Linked DNA regions of Teredinibacter purpureus. Each later gene encodes a partner of the first gene's protein in a complex. Links are inferred from orthologs where the notes say so. Each region holds a gene or a part of one and is shown on either strand. Other genes may lie near its edges. The genes, in order: H5647_RS18325 and sdhA.

Region 1 (8,596 bases):
CATTGCAAGATGATGCCCGTTAGGGAACGGGCGTTAAAAGCGGCGTAGAAATAGACTGCAATATTCTAACAGCGGCCGTTTCTGGCACTTCCCCAACTAACGAGAGATGCACAACTTGCTCTTCTGCTCGACGTAAATCCATCAAAATTAATGTCGCACCGCGCTGTGCCATTCCTCGAGGAATCTGCTGGACATCCTCGTTTTCTGGCACGAGCTCAGGATTAACAAAAACAGAAAAGGAAGAAAGCCCATCGGTATACGTGTGCACAAGACCATCCTGCTCTGTCCAGCGGGAATTGGCGCGAGTGAAGCCGACAGGCACCCAGCTAGGCATCCACTTATCCACACCTGCGCTAGCACCAACCTCAGCGCTCTTGCGCTCTGTGGCCACCTCTACACACGGCTGATCGGGCTCAACCGAGGTAAAACTCTCCAGCTCCTCACTGTCCCATTCAGGGTTATGATCAAAGGCAACAAACTGCATGCGCTCCAGTACTTTGCTACGCGAAACAACCAATACCTTTAGCAACACGCCAGACTCAACATCTACACCCAAGCTCATACCGTAGCGATCATTATCTTTCGGCAGCAGTTGCACCACAGCCACCTTTCGGCCGGCAACTCGATCATAGCCTTTATAGTATAAATGGTAATACTCGTTAAAATGTAACGCTTTGCCACTACCCGTGGCCAACATTGCACCTCTCACCATGCGTCCGCCGAGCGATTCGCAACTGGCCGTTCGACCATCACGGTTTAGCGTTCGCGTAGGCCCGTTCAGCAAAATATAACGCTCATTTTCAATGTTGTTCACAACCGCATGAGACACATCAATGGTTTCTAAGCTGCCGCCATGCTCATACGTAAACACACCGCGATAATTCTCGGTACGCATCGCATACGTTAACCTTGCAAGAATTTTCTCCGCAGAAGGCTCTGTTTCTACCGCATAGGTTTCAACACAAACAATACAGAGCGCGACAACGCCGAATAAGGCTTTTATATAGCGGCTTAAACAAAACGGGAACACGAGTTACAACACCTCGTTGGCAACGATTTAGTAATAAGGGAAAGATGAACGAAAAGTAGTATTTAAAACGTAGAAACGACCGCATTAACCCGCAAGACGGCCGTCTCAATAATTATTCTGAGTCGCGAGGCACTAATGTCTGACTTTCTACCACAGAGGCTTCACCTTCAGCAATTGTCGGTGCAGATACGGCATTCAAGTCGGTTAGACGCGCAAACGAAATAACACCCAAATCACTATTGTCTGATACCTGGCCAGCATGGATCATCATAAGACGGTCCAAATGCGCCTGTAATTCAGCATCCTCGACGATTTGTGCACTTTTGCTGCCTGTTGTGGGTAGCGCCTGAGTGATTGCACCTCTAGGCAGGGACGGTTGCTGTGCAGTGTGAGCTGTACTTACAGTACGAGCCGATAAAGTTGGCGTATCGAACCCGGCGGGAACAACCGCAGAATTCAAATCGGGCGCAACGAAAGGCTCCAGTTCTGCAAGAGCGCCATCCGTAACACTATTGCCAGCACCAAACCCCGAATACTGCTGAACACCCACCAACAAACCAAAGGCAACCGTCGCAGCAATACTGCCTTTAGCCATAATATCGACCCAACGACGTTTGGCCGACGGCGAGGATAAGGCGTGAGCCGGTTCCAAATCAATTTCAGCTCGAATATGAGCGGAAAGATCGACCCCCATTAATGGAGAGCTCTCGTTCTTCATTACAGCGCTGGCCATGTGATAGCGATGCCAAGTCGCACGAACATTTTCGCTTTGCTCTGACTCTCTTAGTACACGCCGTAGATCAAGTTCATCACCTTGATCGTCCAGCAATGCGGATATAGATTCGCCAATAGCTGTGCTCATTGTTTCGGGCTTTTCATTCTGTGCAGAAGAAGTCATATCTACTAACGCCTGGAGTATTACACCGCCAATGCGGCAATTATTTTAGAGAATAACCGGTAAATATTATCGATTATCAGCCCTATAAAGTAGCCTTATTCAGCCGCTATTCAGGACTCACACAATCTGACCACCGTGTGCTCATTTTGTTTCACTTATCTCAACATTTATTAACGAACCATGCGTCACGACTATCAGCAATGACCAAACAGCGGACTCACTCAATACCCACCTATAGCAAATGGGCCATCTGTTTATCAATAGATTCACGTGCACGAAAGATACGCGAGCGAACAGTGCCCACGGGACACCCCATAACCTCTGCAATATCTTCGTAGCTTAACCCTTCCATTTCTCGAAGCGTTACCGCCGTACGTAAATCTTCCGGCAAGTCGCGTATGGCTTTTTGTACAACATCGTCCAGCTGATCTCTCATTAGCTGCCCTTCAGGAGAGCCGAGATCTTTCAGTTGTTCACTGCCACTGTAGTACTCCGCATCTTCAACATCGACATCGGAGGCTGGCGGGCGCCGCCCACGTGAGACTAAGTGATTTTTTGCCGTGTTGATCGCTATTCGATAAACCCATGTGTAAAACGCGCTATCACCTCGAAAATTAGGTAGCGCTCTATAAGCTTTGATAAAGGTTTCTTGCGCGACATCTTGAACTTCAGCACTGTCTTTTATAAAACGGCTGATAATCGCAAATATTTTATGTTGGTACTTCAAAACCAAAAGATCGAATGCTCGTTTGTCGCCTTTTTGAACGCGGACAACAAGCTGTGCATCTGTTTGCGAAGCGGGTTGCACCGCCATTGACTACTCCCCAAAACCTTCACTGCCGGAAGGCTTACTTAAATTCTATCGCTTTGATATCCAGTGACCGAAGAAACCCTCTCCACTGAGGATCGCTCAATTATTCATTCGTCTAGTCGCGTTGATTACCCACAAACTCTAAAACAAAAAAATGCTATGCCAATTCAGATGAATGAACACCCTTAAAGTTCCATGCGCCACTAACTAAAATAGAAACACCTTAAATTCAAGCGCTGCATCTATCCCCTAAGGTTAGGACATTCCCGCAAAAATCAATGTATCACCGCCGGAATATTACAGAATAATGAAGTACTTAAGGTATAGTAGACGCTGTTTGTAATGGCTCCCCCCACTTTTATGACTACTATTCGATCAATCTCAAACCCTTCTTATGATGTGCTTATTATTGGCAGCGGTGCAGCCGGACTAGCGCTCGCACTTAATCTTCCCTCTAGCCTTCGTATTGCCGTACTCAGCAAAAGCAAACTTAATGAAGGCTCAACCTGGTACGCACAAGGAGGCATCGCAGCAGTTTTAGACGATAGTGATTCAATAGAATCTCACGTAAACGATACGCTTAATGCCGGCGCGGGGCTATGCCACAAAGATGCTGTTGAATTCACTATTAGCCATAGTAAATCGGCCATTCAGTGGCTTATAGACTTAGGCGTTAACTTTACCCGACAAGCGCAGTCTGGAGATTTCCATCTCACGAGAGAAGGCGGGCATAGTCAGCGTCGCATCATTCATAGTGCCGACGCCACAGGAAAAGCACTACACACCACCCTGCTCGAAAAAGTGCATAAAGCCGACAACATCGCTCTACACGAACATTACGTCGCGCTGGATCTCGTTAAACAGGTCGACCCCAACAGTAAAAAGTTACGCTGTGCTGGTGCATACGTATACAACCGCAGCACCGAGAGCGTAGAAGCCTTCACCGCAAAAACCGTTGTACTTGCCACTGGCGGTGCCAGTAAGGTCTACCTCTACTCATCCAATCCCGATGGGGCGAGCGGTGATGGCATAGCAATGGCTTGGCGTGCAGGCTGCCGCGTCGCCAATATGGAGTTCAATCAATTTCACCCCACGTGCCTGTACCACCCAAAGGCAAAGTCCTTCCTCATTACTGAAGCTGTTCGAGGGGAAGGCGGCAAACTTCTATTACCCAATGGTGAACGGTTTATGGATAGCTTTCATGAACTGGGAGAACTCGCCCCGCGCGACGTTGTTGCGCGTGCAATCGACCACGAAATGAAACGATTGGGTAGCGATTGCGTTTACCTCGATATCAGCCACAAATCTGAAATATTTATTGAGTCTCACTTCCCTAATGTACGACAGCAGTGCCTTGAATACGGTATCGATATCACTAAAGAACCCATTCCCGTTGTACCAGCAGCTCATTATACCTGTGGCGGTGTTATGGTAAACGAGCACGGCCAAACCGACCTACACAACCTGTATGCCATAGGTGAAACCTCCTTTACGGGGCTTCACGGGGCAAACCGCATGGCCAGCAACTCATTGTTAGAATGCATTGTATTCGCCCAATCTGCCGCTAAAGCTATCAAAGCCTCTCTTCACGAGATTTCTCCGCTTCGTGATATCCCTCCGTGGGATGCAAGCCGCGTCACCAACTCCGACGAAGACGTAGTCATTTCTCACAATTGGGATGAACTCAGGCGTTTTATGTGGGATTACGTCGGTATCGTGCGTACACAAAAGCGATTAGAGCGTGCTAATCACCGCATCAAATTACTGCAGAAAGAAATCAACGATTACTACTCTAACTACAAGGTTGGAAATGATTTAATCGAACTACGAAACTTGGCCGTTGTAGCTGAACTCATTATTGGCTCTGCCATGCAAAGAAAAGAAAGTCGTGGGCTGCACTATTCTCTAGATTACCCCGACTTAGCTGAATTCGCGCAAGATTCAATACTGGTACCTATGAATTTTGCAGCGCAAAATATTATTGTCCATCATGAGCACAAAACCTAGACTTTAAACCCTAGTTTTCTGCGCCTATGCTAGGCTCGAACGCCTCCGCCGAAAGTTGCTTCAGCTCTATACGCAACACTCGAAAATCACTTGGCTGCTCAACGCTTTGTTTTATTAGTACAAGAGAGGCACTCGACCCTCGTGACAACTCCAGAGACTGGAATTTAATAATCACCAAAAATCGCGTTAGCACAAGCTCTTGAATATACACAGATAGGAATTGATCGTCATTCCCGCGCAGAATCGACAGCCTGCCCTCATCAATTTTAAGCGCTGTAATGCGCCTCATTGCAAACCAAACATACTTCAAATAAAGAGCGCTCAGGCTAACCCCTATCAACGCAATCAACGTCAACCACCACACAGTGCCTAATGCAACAACTAACACAACAACAGCAACGAACACACCAAGAACAGTCCATTTAAGCGCTATCGCACCATGCACACGAAACACTAATGCAGACGATTTCTTTACCATAAAATTGGGGCTAGCGCGCACGAAATAACGATAGCTTAGGCCTCAGGCTGCAGGCCAGTATTGTTTCTCACGATTTTCACTATTTGACGAATATCGGCTTCATCTGGCTCGCCCTTTTGTAAAAACCAATTAAACATATCCTGATCTTCGCATTCCAACAGCTTTTCAAATAACGCTTGCTCTTCCGTCGGGAGCGTTGAATATACGTTTTCGACAAATGGCGCTAAAATTAAATCTAACTCCAGCATGCCACGACGCGCAGCCCAGCGTAATCGATTAAGATCCATAAATAACAACACCTACCAATTGAATTCTAAAATTTCGGCGCAATTGTATCACGCAAGCCCGTCAATTTTTCGACGAAACCTCACCAACCATGCAGTGGACTTTATGACCAATTGGCAGCAACGATTAGATAACCACCCCTTATTGGACGCGGCCAGCATTGGCTCAGACCAAAATTGCCTTGCCATACTCAGCGAGTACCGCCTATTAACGGTATCGGGGCCTGACTCGGTGACATTTCTACAGGGGCAATGCACTTGTGACATCAGCCAATTGAACTCAGATCACTGGCTGCTAGGTGCACACTGCAATATTAAAGGGCGAATGCACAGTAGTTTTTATGCAGCGCGCATTGATGAAAACACGATTGGATTACGCCTGCACAGCAGTATTGCAGAAAACGCATTAAACGCATTAAAAAAATACAGTGTTTTCTCGAAGGTTGAACTTACCCTAGCACCCGCGTGGATTATGGGCCTGAACCACCCAGATCAGTCGACGCTACCCAATACAACAATAAAGCTGCCGCCCGTTAACGAAACGTCTCACCCAGAAAACGGCCTAACCGTTCTGCGCCTAGACAAAAACCGCAGCGAAATATGGGCCTCACAGGCCGCTGCTCTCGACCATTTATGGCCCCACATTACTCAAGGGCTAAACCTAACCTCTCAAGCAGTCTGGTCTCGGCTGAATATTGAACAAGGTATTGCCGAAGTCCGTGCAGAAACGGTAGAAGCCCTCTTACCGCAAGAGCTTAACTTTCAGCTCATTAACGGTGTATCTTTCAGTAAAGGCTGCTATACGGGGCAAGAAATCATTGCCCGGCTTCACTACAAAGCAACCCTTAAAAAACACCTCTATCGCGCCACGACAGCGTTACTCGACAACGAATCTTCACCCATTTACGGAACAGAAATCGTTGATAAAGACACAGGAAAACGCCTAGGTTCTGTTATTCAAAGCCTTTCTGGCAACAATAATCAGTGGCTACTATTAGTGCTCGTGAACGACCTCGCCGTTCACACAGATTCCGCCGTTTTAGCGCTAGGCTCCCAGCCAAAACTTACATGGCAGCCGTTACCTTATGCTATACCTTAGAGTAGCGAACACCTACCCCAACCTCGTCGCAATATCCATCTAAACAACCACTCCTCGTGCCTATTAGACGGAGCTGGCTGAGGTGACATTCGCATTTATCTGACTCCAATCACAATGGGAATGTGAATATGAATGACCTTGCCACCAAGGTTTCGAACGACATCAATAAAGCTATCGACAGCGACCAGCTCGTGCTGCCCACGCTACCCGAAATCGCACTTAAAGTGCGAGAAGTGGCCAATGACGCCGATGCTAGTATTAAGCAATTAAGTGATGTTATTAGCTCCGATGCCGCCCTAACAGCCCGTATTATTAAAGTCGCCAATAGTCCTCTATTTCGCGCGCCACGCGAAATAGAGGACTTAAATATGGCGCTCTCTCGCCTAGGCATGCAATACACTTGCAACCTTGCAACGGGCCTAGCGATGGAGCAAATGTTCCAAGCAACTTCCGATCTCATTGATAAACGGTTACGCGAGGTATGGTCTAGATCGAGCGAGATTGCAGGAATGTGCCACGTACTGTGCAAGCACAGGACTAAATTACGCCCCGACCAAGCCGCACTGGCCGGCTTAACCCACCAGATTGGTATATTACCCATATTATCGTACGCCGAAGACAACCCTTACTTGATGGGCGATAGCATGACGCTAGACAGCGTAATAGATGCCGTACACCCCCAACTTGGCGTTAAAATTTTAACCACATGGGAGTTCCCAACAGAAATTCGCAATGTCCCTATTGAGTACCTCAATTTTACGCGAGAAACAGCAAAAGCAGACTATGCCGACTTAGTGACGGTCGCCATGTTACAAAATCAGTCAACAATAGCGCTCAATCGCTATGCCAATCTCGATACAAGTACCGTAAAAGCCTTTTATCGGTTAGATTTAGATCCCAACATTGAAGCAACAGAAGCCGAAGATTTAAGCGAGGAAATGGAAGCCGCACTTGCCATGCTGCAAGGCTAAACACGCAGAAAGAATCGCCGACATTGCACCGGCGATTCTCGAGCTCAACTAGTTAGGTGCGAATGCCGTATCGGCAAAACCTGTTCCTTTCAACTGAACTACTATTTTTTGGCCGGCATTTCCCAATATCAAATCTCGATACAACTGAATCAGGCTCGCTTTGTTAACCTGTTCGAATGCCGCAATCAACTGTTGTTTGGAATCAAAGGTTAATCGCCCATCATAAAAGTCTGCCATTAAAGGCTTCATTTCTTCACCGAAATCCAGCGGTTGCTTTGTCAACAACTCCAATTGCGAACGTTTTATTTGTTCTATCACAGACTCATCAATACTGTCTAATTCAGCAAGAAATTCACGTCTAAACCGGTCGATTCGTTTGCTTACACTTGGCAGCTCGGTATTGTTACTTTGAACAAAAAACATTAAGCCCGGGTATTGATCTACAACCTTAGGCGCTGTTCCCACAACATACCCCAACTGCTCGTTAGTGCGTAATTGCGTAAAAAAGGCATTACGTGTAAGCGCGTTCAACGTCATGATTTTCGCTTTGCCAACGTACGTTTTTTCTGTCCCAATAAACAATTGAACATACGCATTATCGGTATGCCCCGTTAACGCTTCTTTGTAATGCGTTGACGCACCAGCAACAGGCGTCTTAATCGCACGCTTAAATAAAGCATGGTCAACATTCGGCTGGGGCAGCAACGCTTCAACATCGCTCACTATAGCCAAAACACGCTCTTCGCTATAATTACCATAAGCAAAAACACGTAACCGATTCGCCGAGAGTAACCCTTTATGGAACGCAACGAGCTGCTCTCGCGTTAAGCTTTCTACCGCTTGCTTTTCTGCTTCCCGAGACCAACTGTTCGCCAGAAGTTCTCGGCTTAACAAACCAAACATTTGACGATAAGGGGCCGACTTTTCTCGGTTATCCAAATCTTGACGTAAAGAATCTAGCGCTTTCGAGAACTCTTCAGCACTGACATCCCACTGACTTAACGCTTTAAATACCTTT
Region 2 (8,872 bases), 1.1 Mb from region 1 along the record:
TTTTAAACACTCGTATCCAATGCTGCATTTACAAATTTATTCAGTTCATCTAGGTGGGTCGACATATAACCTGCCGCAGGAGCTGACGATGACGCACGACCAACATAACGCAAGTATGCATCTTCGTTAACGCGTTCAACCACCCTTCGCATACGGTGCTGACTGGCATACCATGCGCCCTGATTCATGGGTTCTTCTTGACACCATACGACATCATTAACATGCCCGTAAGGTTTCAACGCAACCCGCAGATCTTCTTCAGGAAAAGGATATAACTGCTCTATGCGCACCAGAGCCACGTCATCTTGTTCGCGCTCCTCACGAGCTTCGAGCAAATGATAATAAACTTTACCGCTGCACAAAATTACGCGCTTGGCATTTTCACCGGCTACTTTTTCATCGCTAATCACGCTCTGGAAGGTGCCGTTGGCCAGCTCTTCCAACGAAGAGGTCGCTAACTTATGCCGAAGAATCCATTTTGGGCTCATAACAACAAGTGGCCTACGCATGTAACGAATCGCTTGGCGACGTAACATGTGATAAACCTGCGCAGGAGTCGTCGGTATACAAATTTGTATATTATGCTCGGCACAAAGCTGCATAAATCGTTCTAAACGTGCAGACGAATGCTCTGGCCCCTGCCCTTCATAACCGTGCGGCAGTAACATAGTTAAACCACATAAGCGCTGCCATTTATGTTCGCCACTGGTAATAAACTGATCGATAACGACCTGTGCGCCGTTTGCGAAATCACCAAATTGCGCTTCCCAAATAACCATTTTGCCAGGCGTTGTTGTAGCGTAACCATACTCAAAAGCCAATACCGCTTCTTCTGACAAGAAAGAGTCGTAAATATCAAATTCTGGTTGGTCGGGCTTTACATTCTGCAAAGGAATATAACTTTCACCATCTTTCTGATTATGGATCACAGCATGACGGTGCGAGAACGTACCTCGACCGACATCTTGCCCGGTCAAACGTATAGCGTAATCTTGTTTTAACAAGGTCGCGTAGGCAAGCGTCTCGGCCATACCCCAATTAATGGGTAATGCACCACCAGCCATTTTCCGCCGATCGTCGTATATTTTTGATACTTGACGCTGTACTTGAACGCCATCAGGAATATGACTTATTTGTTCAGCGAGCGCCTGTAGCTCTTGAATGGGATAAGTACTATCGTAAGGTGTTTGCCAATCATGGCCAATATAGGGAGCCCAATCAACAAACAAGGAAGAATCTGGCTCGCTGACAAGACCTTGTGCAACGTGCTCTCCACGATCCAATGCTGCCCTATAATCGTTAGACATCGTATTGGATTCTTCTGCACTTAAAACACCTTCGTTCACCAACTGTTCGGCATAAAGCGTACGCGTTGTTTTTTGCGCTCGAATAGCTTTATACATTAGAGGCTGCGTAGCAGAAGGCTCATCCGTCTCGTTGTGTCCGCGACGGCGATAACACACTAAATCCACGACAACATCTTTTGCAAACTCGTTACGGTAATCTGCCGCCAAATTCGCTAAAAACGCTACGGCCTCTGGATCATCGCCATTGACGTGAAAGATTGGGGCTTCGATCATTTTAGCAACGTCTGTTGCATACTCGGTAGAACGAGAATCCTCTTTCAGGCTAGTAGTAAAACCTACTTGGTTATTAATAACCAGGTGCATCGTACCGCCAGTTTTGTAGGCGCGAGTTTGTGACATTTGGAATGTTTCCATCACAACACCCTGCCCAGCAAACGCAGCGTCGCCATGGATCACAACGGGGACAACGTTGTTACCCTTAGTGTCAAATCGACGATCTTGTCGTGCTCGAACAGAACCTTCTACAACAGGCGCAACAATTTCAAGGTGAGATGGGTTAAAGGCCAGAGCAAGGTGCATTTCGCCACCGGGCGTCATAACATTCGAAGAGAAACCCTGGTGGTACTTAACATCACCAGAAGTATCGACTAACTTCTTACCTTCAAATTCATCAAATAACGCAACAGGGTTTTTACCTAAAACATTTACTAACGTATTGAGACGGCCACGGTGAGCCATTCCAATAACCATTTCTTTTGCCCCATAGCCGCCACAACGATTAATGAGCGTATCCAATAACGGTATTAGGCTCTCACCACCTTCAAGACCAAAACGTTTCGTTCCAGGGTACTTACTGTCTAAATGGCGTTCCAACCCTTCAGCAGCGGTCAATCGACGCAGCAAATGAAGCTTTGTTTTCTCGCCAAAATCAGGACAAGATCGACTGCCCTCTAAGCGCTGCAACAACCACCTACGCTCTTCATAATTCGTGATATGCATAACTTCGGCACCGATCGTACCGCAGTATGTTTTCTCCAAATCGGAAATAATTTCGCTAAGAGAGGCTTCTTGATAACCAAACGACAAATCGCCGGTTTGAAACACAGAATCTAGATCTGCTGTGTTTAGACCATGAAACCCCAAATCAAGATCTTGCGGGCTGCGTCTTTCGCGTAAGTTTAAAGGGTCTAACTTGGCTTTTTGATGGCCACTTAACCGATAAGCATTAACCAGCTGAACAACCTCAACTTGCTTACGCTCATGGGCAATATTGGCAGCACCTTCACCTGGGGCAACCATTGGGCGAGCGCGGTTACGACCCAGTAATTCAAAATATTCAATAATTTCAGAATGGCGTACATCAACCCCTGTACCACCATTAACGGTGGGAAGCTTTTCGAAATACTCTCGCCACTCTTCCGGCACAGAGTTAGGGTCCTGTAAATATGACTCGTAAACGTCTTCCACGTATGCAGCATTGCTACCGGATATGTGGCCCGTTTTCCAGAGTGCCTCCATTAAACTTTCTTGCATGGTTTTAGTCACCGCGTAGAAAAGCTTGCGAAGTTAAGAGTGCAAGCACGAACTCAATAATCATTTTTCATTCAAATTAGCGCTCAAGCTAATCAGTACAAAAACTCGAATCTCTATTATCGAAGAAACCGAAGTAGTGAAAACCACTAAGCTCCGCCAACTTAAATTGAGCAGGTGCCATACCGACACCCTACCCCTTCAATTTAACCATTCCGGTCAATTGAGCCTTCTAAGTGCCACGATGCAACAGCATGCTTCGGATATGACCGATGGCGCGTGTAGGATTTAAGCCCTTCGGGCATACATCAACACAGTTTTGGATGCCATGACAGCGGAATACACTAAACGGGTCATCTAATTTACTTAGACGCTCCTCAGTAGCCGTATCACGACTATCGGCCAAGAACCGATAGGCCTGCAACAAGCCTGCAGGGCCAATAAATTTATCGGGGTTCCACCAAAATGACGGGCAACTTGTTGAACAGCAAGCGCACAAAATACACTCATATAGCCCGTCTAACTTTTCGCGCTCTTCAGGAGACTGAAGCCGCTCAATTGCCGGTGCTGGAGCGTCATTTTGAAGAAAAGGGTCAACCTTACGAAATTGAGCATAAAACTGACTCATATCGATGATTAAATCACGAATAACGGGCAAGCCAGGTAGTGGACGCAATACCAATTTGTTCTTTTTGACACATTCCGATAATGGCGTTACACAGGCTAGCCCATTTTTACCTGAAATATTCACACCATCAGAGCCACAAACGCCCTCTCGACAAGAACGTCGGAACGTTAGAGAGGGATCCTCCCCCTTCAGCATTTCTAACACGTCCAAGACCATAAGGTCTCTACCTTGAGTATCTAGCTCATAGGTTTGCATATAGGGTTCTTTGTCCGTTTCAGGATTGTAGCGATAAACTTCAACTTTCAGCATAGTCTTTTGCACCCTATCTCTAGTAGGTACGAACTTTAGGTTCGAAGGCTTCCATTGTTTTCGGCGTGAAATTCACGTCACGCTTAGTCACACGCTTTTCTCCAGGGAAGTACATGGAGTGGCACAACCAATTTTTATCGTCGCGTTCCTGGAAATCTTCCCTTGCATGCGCACCACGAGACTCCTTTCGCTCTTCGGCTGCGATAGCCGTGGCCTCAGCAACTTCAAATAGGTTTTGAACTTCCAACGCTTCAATACGCGCAGTATTAAAGGCGTTACTTTTATCTGATAACGATACGTTTTCAATACGAGAACGTAACGCCGCCAACTTTTTAATACCTTCCTGCATAAACTCACCTTTACGGAAAACACCAAAGTGATTTTGCATGATAGCTTGCAGCTCAGCCCGAAGAACTGTTGCATTCTCACCGGAAGTACTTGTATTAACCTTGTTCAATCGAGACATCGCGGCATCCATATCTGACGCGCTGGGGTCTCTAAGCTCAATACCCTCGCGTAATGCTTTCTCAATATAGAGACCAGAAGCGCGCCCAAACACCACAAGATCCAGTAATGAATTACCGCCTAAACGGTTAGCGCCGTGAACCGATACACAAGCAACTTCACCACATGCGTAGAAGCCTTCAACAACGGTGTCTTCGCCTTTTTCATTCTGCGTTAGCACTTGGCCATTAACATTGGTGGGAATACCGCCCATCATGTAGTGGCACGTTGGAACAACAGGAATAGGTTCTTTAATGGGGTCTGCATGCGCAAATGTTCTAGAAAGCTCTAAGATCCCCGGCAAACGCTGATTAAGAGTATCGGCGCCCAAGTGATCCAACTTTAAAAACACATGATCGCCATTTTCACCGCAGCCACGCCCCGCCAATATTTCTAATACCATAGAGCGAGCAACTACATCACGACCGGCCAAATCTTTCGCGTTCGGCGCATAGCGCTCCATAAAACGCTCACCATCTTTGTTGACAAGATATCCACCTTCGCCTCGACAGCCTTCAGTAACTAACACACCAGCACCGTGAATACCTGTTGGATGGAACTGCCACATTTCAATATCTTGCACAGGAAAACCACTACGCAGCGCCATGCCAATACCGTCACCGGTATTGATATGTGCATTGGTAGTAGAAGCAAATATTCGACCGGCACCACCCGTTGCAAGAACCGTGGCTTTAGACTTGATATAGACGACTTCACCGTCTTCCATATTAATAGCGATAACACCACATACCGCGCCATCTTGGTTTTTAACTAAATCAACAGCAAACCACTCATTCAAGAAAACGGTGTCGTTCTTAACATTGCCTTGATAAAGCGCATGCAATAAAGCGTGACCCGTACGATCTGCCGCTGCGCACGTCCGAGCCGCCTGACCACCTCGGCCAAAGTCCTTAGATTGCCCCCCAAACGGCCGCTGGTATATACGACCATCGTCTGTACGAGAAAACGGCAAGCCCATATGTTCCAACTCAAAGACCGCCTCTGGGCCTACCGAACACATATATTCAATGGCATCCTGATCGCCAATATAATCGGAGCCTTTAACGGTGTCATACATATGCCAGCGCCAATCATCTTCTGGGTCTGAGCTACCAATAGCGCAAGTAATACCGCCTTGAGCCGATACCGTATGAGACCGTGTAGGAAAGACCTTAGTGACCACGGCGGTCTTAAAACCTGATTGCGCCATCTGTAACGCTGCACGCATACCTGCGCCACCGCCACCAATCACAATACCGTCGAATGAAATTGTTCGGATGTTACCCATTAATTGAACCCCCACAAAATCTCAACGCCCCAAACGAGGAAACCAACATTGATTAGTGCATAGAAAAATAATATAAACATACGTAGCGCTAAAGCAGAGCGACCCATCATACGTGTTGTGACATAGTCTGTGAGAACACCCCACAAACCAATCCAACCATGCGCGATAGTGCACACTAAAACTAAAAGGCTGAATACGCGCATCCACAGCTGGCCGTACAATCCCGACCAGTCATCAAACGTCATGCCCGGATGAAACACTATAAAGCCCACCACCAAAACAGTATAAGCGGCAAGAACAACAGCACTAAAACGCTGCACGAGCCAGTCGTAGAGGCCGCTGCGCCCCCAAGTTGTTACGGCCGTTACCATACCCAGAACCCCGCAGAAATGATTAACACAACAGAAAGGAATATGGAGATCTTGGCGCCAAGCTTTCCACCTTCTAGTGACTCACCTACACCTAAGTCCATAATAAGATGCCTAACACCGGCAACAAAGTGATAAGCCAGTGCAGATAGCACAGCCCATAAAATTAGTTTTGCCCATGGCAGCGCCATCAAGCTTGCTAATTCGTCGTAGGATTTTTCGGAGGACAAACTCATATCAAGCATATAAAGCAATACGATCACACCGCCTAGCATTACCACACCGGAGACGCGATGCAATATGGAGACAATTGCCGTTACAGGAAACTTAATAGTTGAGAGATCCAGATTAACAGGTCTGTTCTTATTCACAGTCGTGTTGCACCTTGGTTACCAGGGTTAGAATAAAATTTGTTCGGCCACTTTCCATTAGCTTCGCTGCTCGCAACAACGGCCAATTGACAACGCTGCCGATAACAAACCGATAACAACCACTTACACACTCAGACAAAACTAAATTTGCCGTACTCGGAGCTACGGGCAGACAGACTGCGAAGGGCCGGTACCAATAAAACCATTGGCGAAGCAAGTCGAGTTTACTGAATGTGTTAGGGAAGGCGATTTTAACGATTAACGCGCCACAACCTTGCGCGAGCGCGCCTTTGGAAACGCGCGAAATTATAGTTAGACGACAGTAAAATTACAATTATTTATAAGCACTTAAGGCACAATATTAATCCTATGCATAGCACTATACGCACCACATTGGACAAATAAACAAAATGTTCACCATAACGGAACATAAAGACTAAAAATCAACCATTCCTTTTTTATTAAAGCAGGTTTTTTTGATTCTGCTCAGCGCAAGACTACACTTAAGAGAGCAAAATTCTCTATAATCATGCCTCTTCGCAGGGATAACTCTCGCTAGAGGCGCTCATCAATGTCTACTTATTGACCAACACCCTCTAATCGATCTAACTTTGTACAGCCCAACACAGCGGCAGCATTATACTAATGTCCACTGCTGCGAAGTACTTCAGGTGAAATATACTGACCAATAATGAAAATAAGCGGCGAGTTATTACACGTGCTCGATTCGCACCTCATGTGTCTGCGCACCAAGCAGCTACGCAAATTCAGATTAAATGTGTTCTTGTTCTAAGATTTAGAGCACATTACTTGTTACACAGGAGTCCAATATGACTGATAAGAAAGCAAGCTTAACGGTCGATGGCCTGGGCGAAACCATTGAGTTACCGGTATATGCCGGTACCACTGGCCCAGAAGTTATCGACGTGCGAGCCTTAACAGGCAAAGGCTACTTCACATACGACCCCGGTTTTGTTTCTACCGCGTCTTGCGAATCTAAAATCACTTATATTGATGGCGACAAGGGTGTACTTTTACACCGCGGATATCCCATCGACACCCTTGCAAAAAATTCCGATTATTTGGAAAGCTGTTATTTATTGTTGCACGGCGAACTACCATCAGAAAGCGAATACAGCGAATTCGTTAACATTATTACAAACCACACAATGGTTCATGAATCGATCTCACGCTTCTTTCGTGGTTTTCATTACGATTCCCACCCTATGGCAATGATGTGCGGCATAGTCGGAGCATTATCGGCTTTTTACCATGACTCTCTCGATATCAATAACGCGCGCCATCGCATCATATCCGCACACCGCTTAATCGCCAAAATGCCAACCCTCGCAGCGATGTGTTACAAACACTCTCAAGGCCAGCCTTTCATGTATCCAGACAACAATTTGGGATACGCCGAAAACTTTTTACATATGATGTTTGGCTCACCGTGCAATGACCCCGACGTAAACCCTGTTATTGCCCGCGCAATGGATCGCATATTCTTACTACACGCCGATCACGAACAAAACGCCTCAACGTCCACCGTTCGCTTAGCAGGTTCATCAGGCGCCAACCCCTTTGCCTGTATTGCGGCTGGTATTGCCACCTTATGGGGGCCCGCACACGGCGGCGCCAACGAAGCCGTTTTAAACATGCTTGAAGAGATTGGCGACGAGAAGAACATCGATAAGTTTGTTGCTCGCGCAAAAGACAAAGATGACCCCTTCCGCCTAATGGGGTTCGGGCATAGGGTTTACAAAAACTTCGACCCTCGCGCCACCGTAATGAAAGAAACCTGCGATGAAGTACTAGAAGAACTAGGCCTAGGTGACGACCCCCTATTAAAAATAGCTAAGCGCTTAGAGCAAATTGCACTGGAAGACCCCTACTTCATCGAAAAGAAACTCTACCCTAACGTAGATTTCTATTCTGGGATTATTATGAAGGCCATCGGTATTCCTACCGACATGTTCACCGTTATTTTTGCAACAGGTCGAACGGTTGGCTGGATAGCTCACTGGCACGAAATGATCACCGACGGCTATAAAATTGGCCGCCCGCGCCAACTCTACAAAGGTGCTACCACTCGCGACTTCCCTGAACGTGCGACACGACCACCCGCGAACCCGTCTATATTCTAAACCATCCGTTCGTATAAACACCCAAAGCCGCCAGTGTAAACTCGCGGCTTTTTTTATGGGTATTGAAATACCCCAAGCAAATCACTATCTAACGCTAACGCCATACTGAATAGCCATTCAGATGAAACTCAACGGTCAATGTAACGCTCTAAACTCTGTCTCGTGTTATGTTACCCAATACCCCACCTGCAATATTTAACCGAGCATAAGACTAAGCGTCGTTTTACCTCACCTAACAGGTGAACTTCATGGCTCAACAAAAAATTCTCAAAGCAAAAGGTAACCCGCAATGATTCACGCAAACAACATCGGTCGTCGATACGGTGAGTTCACCGCCGTCGGCAACGTCTCTTTTGATATTCAAGCGGGAGAAATTGTTGGCCTTCTCGGCCACAATGGTGCGGGAAAAACGACCATCATGAA

Evidence for each region.
Region 2: the proteins of H5647_RS18325 (region 1) and sdhA are in contact, whole or in part, in a crystal structure (PDB 6C12), measured with the Escherichia coli proteins. The link is inferred for Teredinibacter purpureus from one-to-one orthologs.

What each region holds. Positions count from the first base shown.
Region 1 is NZ_CP060092.1:4,101,846-4,110,441, forward strand. The notes cover bases 3,886-6,608. They hold H5647_RS18325 (FAD assembly factor SdhE), read right to left. Parts: upstream 5,512-6,608; coding sequence 5,260-5,511; downstream 3,886-5,259. Other genes in these bases: nadB (L-aspartate oxidase), read left to right, coding at 3,886-4,746; H5647_RS18320 (hypothetical protein), read right to left, coding at 4,757-5,224; ygfZ (CAF17-like 4Fe-4S cluster assembly/insertion protein YgfZ), read left to right, coding at 5,615-6,607. Also shown: H5647_RS18300 (MucB/RseB C-terminal domain-containing protein), read right to left, coding at 20-1,030; H5647_RS18305 (sigma-E factor negative regulatory protein), read right to left, coding at 1,143-1,928; RNA polymerase sigma factor RpoE, read right to left, coding at 2,161-2,742; more of nadB, read left to right, coding at 3,100-3,885; H5647_RS18335 (HDOD domain-containing protein), read left to right, coding at 6,736-7,578; H5647_RS18340 (insulinase family protein), read right to left, coding at 7,627-8,596. UniProt on the Escherichia coli protein: An FAD assembly protein, which accelerates covalent attachment of the cofactor into other proteins.
Region 2 is NZ_CP060092.1:3,037,062-3,045,933, reverse strand. What follows is about bases 3,181-6,179. They hold sdhA (succinate dehydrogenase flavoprotein subunit), read right to left. Parts: upstream 5,567-6,179; coding sequence 3,794-5,566; downstream 3,181-3,793. Other genes in these bases: sdhC (succinate dehydrogenase, cytochrome b556 subunit), read right to left, coding at 5,931-6,179; sdhD (succinate dehydrogenase, hydrophobic membrane anchor protein), read right to left, coding at 5,566-5,937; H5647_RS13405 (succinate dehydrogenase iron-sulfur subunit), read right to left, coding at 3,181-3,774. In the rest of the region: H5647_RS13410 (2-oxoglutarate dehydrogenase E1 component), read right to left, coding at 3-2,840; more of H5647_RS13405, read right to left, coding at 3,070-3,180; more of sdhC, read right to left, coding at 6,180-6,305; gltA (citrate synthase), read left to right, coding at 7,136-8,449; H5647_RS13380 (ABC transporter ATP-binding protein), read left to right, coding at 8,739-8,872. UniProt on the Escherichia coli protein: Two distinct, membrane-bound, FAD-containing enzymes are responsible for the catalysis of fumarate and succinate interconversion; the fumarate reductase is used in anaerobic growth, and the succinate dehydrogenase is used in aerobic growth.